4 regions of the Streptomyces sp. NPDC059248 genome follow, and region 3 is predicted to be linked to each of the others. Evidence: riboswitches for the same ligand, from Rfam matches in the RefSeq annotation. Region 3 holds a riboswitch; each other region holds the start of a gene.
What was found. Region 3 has a riboswitch for cobalamin ahead of ACFXG1_RS20730 (cobalamin biosynthesis protein). Riboswitches for the same ligand answer to the same signal wherever they lie in the genome.
Positions count from the first base shown of each region.

Region 1: linked by a shared signal. The riboswitch ahead of ACFXG1_RS02310 (ABC transporter substrate-binding protein) and the one ahead of ACFXG1_RS20730 (cobalamin biosynthesis protein) in region 3 are both predicted to bind cobalamin.
Region 2: linked by a shared signal. The riboswitch ahead of metE (5-methyltetrahydropteroyltriglutamate--homocysteine S-methyltransferase) and the one ahead of ACFXG1_RS20730 (cobalamin biosynthesis protein) in region 3 are both predicted to bind cobalamin.
Region 4: linked by a shared signal. The riboswitch ahead of ACFXG1_RS05485 (prenyltransferase/squalene oxidase repeat-containing protein) and the one ahead of ACFXG1_RS20730 (cobalamin biosynthesis protein) in region 3 are both predicted to bind cobalamin.

Region 1 is NZ_JBHYZV010000003.1:95,334-97,525, reverse strand. Features, by position in the region: gene ACFXG1_RS02320 (amino acid permease) at 1-389, shown strand, start outside; gene ACFXG1_RS02315 (Mov34/MPN/PAD-1 family protein) at 492-914, shown strand; cobalamin riboswitch at 920-1,068, shown strand; gene ACFXG1_RS02310 (ABC transporter substrate-binding protein) at 1,107-2,123, shown strand; gene ACFXG1_RS02305 (FecCD family ABC transporter permease) at 2,120-2,192, shown strand, end outside.
Region 2 is NZ_JBHYZV010000131.1:1,527-3,718, forward strand. Features, by position in the region: gene metE (5-methyltetrahydropteroyltriglutamate--homocysteine S-methyltransferase) at 1-874, opposite strand, end outside; cobalamin riboswitch at 1,042-1,267, opposite strand; gene ACFXG1_RS32030 (S8 family serine peptidase) at 1,448-2,192, opposite strand, start outside.
Region 3 is NZ_JBHYZV010000047.1:16,683-18,874, forward strand. Features, by position in the region: gene ACFXG1_RS20730 (cobalamin biosynthesis protein) at 1-906, opposite strand, end outside; cobalamin riboswitch at 1,124-1,255, opposite strand; gene ACFXG1_RS20735 (hypothetical protein) at 1,427-1,648, opposite strand; gene ACFXG1_RS20740 (anion permease) at 1,661-2,192, opposite strand, start outside.
Region 4 is NZ_JBHYZV010000008.1:57,542-59,733, reverse strand. Features, by position in the region: gene ACFXG1_RS05490 (hypothetical protein) at 1-622, opposite strand, end outside; cobalamin riboswitch at 747-821, opposite strand; cobalamin riboswitch at 932-1,061, shown strand; gene ACFXG1_RS05485 (prenyltransferase/squalene oxidase repeat-containing protein) at 1,292-2,192, shown strand, end outside.

The DNA.
Region 1 (2,192 bases), on a different contig from region 3:
CGCTGATCGGCACGACCTTCTCCGCGGGCCTGATGCTGATCGGTGTCTGGATCAACTACCAGTGGCCCGGCGACGCCTTCCACAAGATCGTCTCCTTTGCCACGATCTCCGGTATGTGGGCCTGGGTCATGATCCTGGTCAGCCATATCCGCTACCGCGCCAAGGTCGCTCGCGGCGAGGTCGCCGAGTCCTCCTTCAAGGCGCCCGGCGCGCCCTGGACGAGCTGGTTCGCCCTGGCCTTCATCGGCCTGGTGATCGTGCTGATGGGCATCGACAAGGACGCCAGGATCTCCTTGTACGTGGCCCCGCTCTGGGCCCTCGTCCTGCTGGTCTCGTATCTCGTCCTGCGGGCGAAGAACCCGGACGGCGCGGCCTTCGCCAAGCGCTGAGCCGTCCGGCCGTCCGGTATGCGAGAAGGGCCGGTCCGTATCGCGGCACGATACGGACCGGCCCTTCCGCCGTCCGGACGGCCCCCGCTTATCCTGATCCGCATGCTGACCCTGACCCAGGACCTCTACGACCGGATCGTCGCGCACTCCAGGGCCGACCACCCCGACGAGGCGTGCGGCGTGGTCGCGGGCCCCGAGGGCAGCGACCGGCCGGAACGATTCATCCCGATGCTCAACGCGGCCAGGTCGCCCACGTTCTACGAGTTCGACTCCGGCGATCTGCTGAAGCTGTACCGCGAGATGGACGACAACGGCGAGGAGCCGGTGATCGTCTACCACTCGCACACGGCGACCGAGGCGTATCCGTCCCGTACCGACATCACCTACGCCAACGAGCCCGGCGCGCACTACGTCCTGGTCTCCACGGCGGACTCCGACGCGGCCGGGCCGTTCCAGTTCCGCTCGTTCCGGATCGTGAACGGAGAGGTCACGGAGGAGGAGATCCGGGTCGTCAAGGCATACTGACCCGGCAGCTTCAATTCCATACGGGGCGGTGGGACCCAGGAAGCCGGTGCGAATCCGGTGCGGTCCCGCCACTGTGAACCGGTCGTTGACACGTGCCTACCAGCCCATGTCCGCGGCCGTCAGCCAGGAACTGACCCATCGCCCTCTTCCACCACCCAGGGGACGCGGAAATCCCCGGAGGAGGCCATCAGCATGTCCGGACGCCCGTCCCGCCGCCGTACCCTCATAGCCGGTACGGCAGCGGCGCTGCTCCCCCTTGTCCTCACCGCTTGCGGCGGTTCGGATTCCGGTTCCGGTTCCAAGTCCGGCTCCGACGCGGGGAAGACCGGTGCCTCGGCCGCCGGGTTCCCGTACACCGTCGACAACTGCGGTGTGAAGACCACGTACAAGGCGCCCCCGGAGCGGGTCGTCACGATGAACCAGCACGTCACCGAGATCATGCTGGAGCTGGGCCTGGAGAAGTCCCTCGTCGGCACCGCCTATCTCGACGACAAGGTGCTCCCGCGTTACGCGAAGGCGTACGAGTCGGTCCCCGTGATCGCCAAGGAGTATCCCTCCAAGGAGAAGCTCCTCGCCGCGAACCCCGACTTCGTCTACGGCGGTTACGCCAGCGCCTTCGAGGCCAAGGACGGCCGGACCCGCGAGGAGCTGAAGAAGTCCGGTATCGACTCCCGGCTCAATCTGGAGTACTGCACCGAGAAGCGGACGACCCTCGACGACGTCTACCGCGAGATCGACGAGGTCGGCCGCACCTTCGGCGTCCGCGACCGGGCCGAGAAGTGGATCGCCGCTTCCAGGTCGACGGTCGCGAAGACCGCGGCCGGGCTGAAGAAGACGCAGGCCGCACCGGTGCCCGTGTTCGTCTACGACAGCGGCGACAAGACCGCGTTCACCGTCGGCGGCAAGGGCATCGGCAACGAGCTGATCGCCCGCGCGGGCGGCCGGAACGTCTTCGCCGACATCCCCAAGAGCTTCGGCGACGCGACCTGGGAGCAGGTCGTGGCCCGTAAGCCCGAGGTGATCGTGATCTACGACTACGGCGCCACGAGCCTCGAACAGAAGAAGCAGCGGCTGCTGGAGGACCCGGCGCTGAAGGACGTCCCGGCGATCAAGAACAAGAAGTTCGCCGTCCTGCCGCTCTCGGACGCGGTCGTCGGCGTCCGCGCGCCGGACGCGATCGCCAAGCTGGCCCCGCAGCTCACCCGATGACGCCCGCGGCACCGGACGGGCCCGGCCCGTCCCCGGCCCCGGTCCCGGGGGCGGCGGCCGTACCCGGTC
Region 2 (2,192 bases), on a different contig from region 3:
GTCCGCCGACGGAGGCCAGCGCCGCGAGATTCGCCGCCGCGGGTCCCGTGAAGTCCAGCGCCAGACCCTCGACCGGGGAGTCGGCCAGGATGGGCAGCGCCACGCCGAGCCGGTCGAAGTAGGAAGCGACCAGCAGCTTCGGCCGGTCCGTGAGCCCGCCGAGCAGGGCGTACGCCCGGGCCGTGGCGGCCAGTTCGTCCAGGCTGCGGTCCGAGACGAGCGCCGGTTCGTCCAGCTGGACCCAGGCGGCGCCGGCCGCCCGCAGATCGGCCAGGACCTCCGCGTACACGGGCAGCAGCCGGTCCAGCAGCGACAGCGGTTCGAATCCGGCGGGCGCGCCGGGGGCCGCCTTCGCGAGCAGGAGGTAGGTGACCGGGCCGACCAGTACCGGGCGGCCCGTCAGGCCGAGCGCGGCGGCCTCCCGGAACGCGCCGACCTGCGCGGCGGAGTCGGCCGTGAACACGGTGTCGGGCCCCAGCTCCGGCACCAGATAGTGGTAATTCGTATCGAACCACTTCGTCATCTCCAGCGGCGCGGCCTCCTGTGTGCCGCGGGCCATGGCGAAGTAGCCGTCGAGCGGGTCGGCGGCGACCGCCGCGCGATGCCGGGCGGGGATCGCGCCCACCATCACGGTGGTGTCGAGGACGTGGTCGTAGTACGAGAAGTCGCCCGTCGGCACCTCGGCGATGCCCGCGTCCGCGAGCGACCGCCAGTTCGCGGCGCGCAGCGCGACGGCCGTGCGACGCAGTTCGGCCGCGGTGACACGGCCCTTCCAGTAGCCTTCGACGGCCTTCTTCAGCTCCCGGTCCGCCCCCTGACGGGGGTAGCCGTACACGGTGGACCGTGCTGCCGCGGCTGCGGACTTCGTGGTCACGGAACTCTCCTTCGCGAGTCTTCTCCTGTGAGTCCCGGTGACGGGACGAGAACGCGAAGGGACGACACGGCGGACGGGTGCCGCCCGGCGCGTCCGTACGCGCCGCGGCCCCGCCGCTCATTCGTCGCCGACCCGCCCTCGAGGTCACCGGAAGACCGTGCGCGCACCGGCGCACACGGACGACGGGCAGGTCTTCGGACTCACGGGCACGTCCACCGGTCTCCCGGCGGGCACCTACTGGCCGTCGCTTCCCGGGTCCGTCACGGACCCAGTGCGTATGACGGCGGTCGTTCCCACTCACCGCTGCGGGGCAGTCCCGGATTCCCACCGGGTTCCCTCTTACGACGCCTCCCGTCCGGCTGACGGGGGCGAACCAGTCGTACGTGTCACCCTACGGCACACCGGCCCCGGCCCGAGCGAATCCTCCCCGGCCCGAACCGGCGACGGCCCGCCGGATTCCCCGAGGGGACCCGACGGGCCGTCGTGTTGTCGTGCGGTCGTGCGGTCGTACCGGATGACGACCGGTCACCCCGGTGGTGGGGCGTCGGAGGTCCGGTGATCAGCCGGTCGTCGTCACCGGGCCGCGCGCGCCGGCGGCGCCAGGTCCGGCCGGTCCGTCACCCGGAGGGCGTTGACCAGCGGCTTGGCGTATCCGCCCCGGGCCACGAAGCGGACGTTCAGCGTGCCGTCGGTGACCGTCACCGTATAGGCGCGCTGGACCGCCGCGTACGATCCCGCCTCCAGGGCGATGTCGAGGGCGGGCAGGACCTGGACGCCCTCGGCGAGTACGTCGAAGACCCGCTTGTCGGGCCGGGTCGACGACAGTTCGGCGAAGCCGAGTTCCACCGTGTAGACCCCGTTGGGCACCCCGTCGAAGCGGTACTCGTACATGCCCTCACGGGCCGTGCGGAACAGCCCCGGGTCGTCGGTGCCGGAGACCGCGCGACCGGTGGAGCGGGTCGCGGACGCGCCCTGGTAGCCGTACGAGCCGTTCGTATACGCCCGGTCCGGGGTCCAGGTGTCGCCGAGTACGTCGACCGACGACGTCCGGGCGCCGGTGTCGAGCGCCGCCCGGTAGCGCGGCACGACGACCGTGACGGGTACCGAGAGCACCGGCGAGCGTCCACTCCGGGACTCGATCCTGACCGCGGACGTCAGGACCGTGCCGGGGGCGAGACCCGCGGTGTCCACGGTGATCGTGAGCGGTGTCCTCGCCCCGGTGGCGAGTTCACCGGCGGCCGGTCCCGCGGTGAGCCAGGGGGCGTCCTCGGCGACGGTGAACGCCGTGCCGAGACCCGGGTTGGACAGCTCGATCGTC
Region 3 (2,192 bases):
CACGCACACCCCCAGGGCCAGCGCGCCCACCCGCCGCGACAGCCGTACCGCGCGCTCGATGTCCCCGGTGGCGACCGGCCGCGCCCCGCCGTTCAGCACGGCCCGGTGCTCGACCCGGCCGCCGTAGGCCAGCGTGCCCCCGAGCCGGACGCCGAGAGCCCCGGCGAACGACGCCTCGACCGGACCCGCGTTGGGGCTGGGATGCCCGTGCGCGTCCGCCCGCCAGGCCCGTACGGCACCCCGCGCGTCGCCGCCCGCGACCACGGCGAGGGCCGCCGTCAGCCGGGCGCCCGGCGCGCCGACCAGGTCGTCGAGCCGGGCCGCGGCCCAGCCGAACCTGCGGTACCGGGGCGAACGGTGCCCCACCATCGCGTCCAGCGTGTTGGCCGCGCGGAACCCGACCAGACCGGGCACTCCCGCCACCGCGCCCCACACCAGGGCGCCGACCACCGCGTCGGAGGTGTTCTCGGCGACGGATTCGACCACGGCACGGGCGATCTCCGGCCCGTCCAGCGCCTGGGGATCCCGCCCGCACAGATGCGGCAGCCGCTCCCTGGCGGCCTCCAGGTCGCCCGCGGCCAGCGCGTCGCCCACCGCCCGGGCCTCCCGGGCGAGGGACGTACCCCCGACGACGGCCCAGGTGGCGGCGGCGGTCAGGGCCACGGCCGCGGCGGGCTCCCGGCGCGCCGCACGCGCCGCCACGGCGGCCACGGCGACGGCGCCGCCCGCGCATGCGGCGGCGTAGAGGGCGCCCCAGCCGCGGTGGTCACGCCACAGCAGGCGCTCGGCAGCGCCCGCGGCCCGCCCGAAGGCGGCCACGGGGTGGCCCCGGCGCGGGTCGCCGAGCAGCAGGTCGCCGAGGAGGCCGGCCGTGGCGCCGTACGCGAAGACCCGGTCGGCACGCATCGCTCAGCGCCCGTGGGAGACGGCCGGAGAGCCGGCGGCGGGAGCTGGTCCGGGACCGGTCGGCGAAAGGCGGAGGGGGGCCGGAGGGGACGGTGAGCGATGCGTGCCGGAAGGATTCAGCGGACCCCGGAGGGACCGCGACGCGCTCCCGTGAGCGGGGGCCGAGACGATGCCGCGCATGGCGAATTGTCCTCACTCAGGGTGTCCGCGCCCTGGTTCGACGTGAAACGGCGGCGAGAGTTCCTGGCTCCCGGGGACGTACTCCCCGGTGACAGTGGCGGGACCGCGCCGGATTCGCACCGGCTTCCTCTGCTGCCTCCGTAGTGGCCCCGGCAGTCCACCACGGGGTGAGAACGGCCGTCAACTCGCCCCTGACCTGCGACGGAGCAGTGTGCGCAGAGCCACATCCCCGGTTCGGGAGCCGGATACGCGAAGAGCCGGGCCCGACCCGCGAGGGTGTCGGACCCGGCTCACCGCGGCCGTGGGGACGGCCGGGCACCGAGCAGGTCGGGGCGGGGGATCAGGTGATGATCAGGTAGATCCCGTACGCCACGGCCAGCGTGCAGAGCGTGAAGCAGGCATAGGCGCCGGTACGGGCCAGGGGCGCGGAGCCCCCGTTGGCCGCGGCGGCGTCCTGCTTGGTCAGGCCGATGACTCCGAGGGCGAACAGGCCCACGAGGAACACGGTGCCGACGAGGCTGACACCGAAGACGGAGCCGAGGGCTTCCCAGTCGATTTTCATGGTGATCTGTCCTTACACCGCGGCCGGGCTGGCCGGACCGGTCTCGGGGGCCGACGGCGCGGGAGAAGGGGTGGAGGTGGGGGAGGAGGGGATGGTGGTCTTCAGTTCGTCGTGCTCGACGACACCGGCGGGCGGCGGGGTGACGGCCGCCATGGCGGTGGTGACGACACCGGGGGAGTCCGTGGAGTCGCCGTCGGAGGCGGCGGTCCCGTCCTCGACGTCGTTCACATTGGTGTGGTCGACGACCTGGCGGCGCGAGATCACCCAGATCGCGGCGGAGGAGGCCACGAGGAAGACCGCGACGGCGGCGACGCCCCAGTCACCCTGCTTGGTGACGAACTCGGAGGCGGCGGCGACCAGACCGGCGGCCGGCAGGGTCAGACCCCAGGCGACGAACATCCGGGTGGCGGTGGACCAGCGGACCACACCGCCCTTGCGGCCCAGGCCGGCGCCCATGACGGCGCCGGAGCAGGAGTGCGTGGTGGAGAGGGAGAAGCCGAGGTTCGAGGAGGCCAGGATGACCGTCGCGGCGCTGGTCTGGGCG
Region 4 (2,192 bases), on a different contig from region 3:
TCCGGGTGACGATCGTGTCGAGGAGGGCCTGCGGTACGCGCTGTGCCCCGGTCTGGGTTCTGGCGCCGGCGAGGGCGAGGCCCGCGAAGACGGTGCCGTTGAAGTTGCCGGAGGGGCCGAAGTATCCGGGCTCCGCGGTCTGCCAGTAGCGGTGGATGTCGGCGATCAGATTGCGGGAGGCGGAGACGCGGGCCGGGTCGATGCCGGCGGCGTAGGCGTTGAGGGTGCCGCGTTCGTAGTCGGTGACATAGGGGGTCGCCGACGGCCAGCCCGGGGTGGCGAGCAGATTGCGGTAGACGGTGCGGGCGTTCTTGGTGGTGTCGCCGCCGGGGGCGACGTCGGCGGGGGCGGTTCCGGCGGCGGCGAAGGCGCTGAACGCCCACTCGTTGGAGAGTCCGGAGCCGGCGTAGGAGCCGTCCGCGGCCTGGAGGGTCTTGAGGTAGGCGACGCCGTTCGTCTTCGACGCGGCGATCTGCGCCGGGGTGGAGGTGGCGGACGCGGTGGGCGTACCGAGCGCGAGGGTGAGGGCGACGGCGGCCGCGGGGACGGCGAGCGCGCGCGGCCGGAGCCGCCGGATACGGGGCGCCGCGGTGCCGGTGCCGGTGCCGGGGGTACGGGACATATGGCCTGCTCCTTGGTGGGGGACGCCGGCCGGTCCGCGCCACCGCGGCCCGTCGGGGCTCGGGGGGCGTCGGGCCGCCGTCCGAACGCGAGGTAACGGCTTCCTGGATGGTGCGTCGCCGCATGGGCATTCGGACTCGGTACGGCTCCCGCCGTCCCACACCGTTGCGCGTCAGTCCCGGATTCGCACCGGATTCCCCCATGTGACAGCCCTGGACGGTACCCGAGGGTCAACAACCGCGCCACCGGCCGCGTTTCGGCCCCGCAAAGGTTTCCCGGGAGGGGGCGGGGCCGTCTTGACGGTCTCTTCGGCCACATGTTCCACTGCGGCTGATACACGCTCATCCCCAGGGGAAGCCGGTGCGAATCCGGCGCTGACCCGCAACCGTGGGCCCGCCGTACGGCGGGCGAGCCGGACTGCCTGGGGTGGGTGCTCTTTTCTGCGAGAAGCGCCGTCGAGGACTACGGCGTGGTCGACCGGCTCCACCGGCGTCTGTGCCGTGCCGTGGGGCCGCCCGCCACGTGTCGGGCCCGCGCGGACGAACGAGGGGCCGTGGTGGGGACGTACCGACGCTCGATTCAGCGCGCCGACCGGTGGTGGAGAACCCGGCGGCACGGCCGTGGCCGCCCGGGGGCGCCTGTCGCCGTACGCGGCCCGGCTCTGTCCGGAGTGTCCGTCCTGACCGCGGTGTTCCTGCTCGTCCAGGGCGCGGTGTACGCCGCCGCTCCCCCGGCGGCCGCCGAGGCGCCCGAGAAGTGCACCTCCACGAAGGGGTCGGTCGTCGCCGTCGACTTCGGCGCGTTCGACGGGCCGGTCGTCCGGGGCTGCGACACGACCCCCACCACGGGCTTCGAACTGCTGCGGACCGGCGGGTTCACCACGGCCGGGACCCAGCACGACGGCGACGCGTTCATCTGCCGGATCGGCCACCCCTCGGCGCCCGACGGCAAGCAGTATCCGACGCCCGACCGGGAGAAGTGCCTCGAAACCCCGCCCGCCCAGGCGTACTGGTCGTACTGGGTCGCGGCGCGCGGTGACAAGGACTGGCGGTACAGCGATCTGGGCGCCAAGTCGCGGCGGCTGAAGCCGGGCGATGTGGACGCCTGGGTCTTCGGCGCCACGCAGATCGGCGGCGCGGGCGGGAAGCCGTCCTTCACACCGGACCAGGTGCGGGCGGGCATCGGGGCGGACGAGGTACGCACCCGGGCCGCGGGCGCCTGGGCGCAGCGGCTGCTCGTCGACGGCGAGCGGGTGGAGCTGGAGCCGGGCCGGGCCAGTGATCTGCTGACCACCGAGGCGGCGTACGCGCTGGCGGCGACGGTCGGGAAGAGCGGTGTGCTGGACCGGGTCTCGGGGTATCTGCGCTCCCGGGTCACCGACTACGCGTATCCGCGGGGCGCGGACCAGGGCCCGGATCCCGAGGCCGCCGCCCGGCTCGCCCTGCTTGCGGAGATCACCGGGAAGGACCCCGCGGACTACGGCGGCCACGATCTGCCGCGCGATCTGCTGGCGGCCGTCTGCCCCCGGCACACCGATGGGAGCCCGCTGCCGGGCTGTTCGGCCGAGGGCG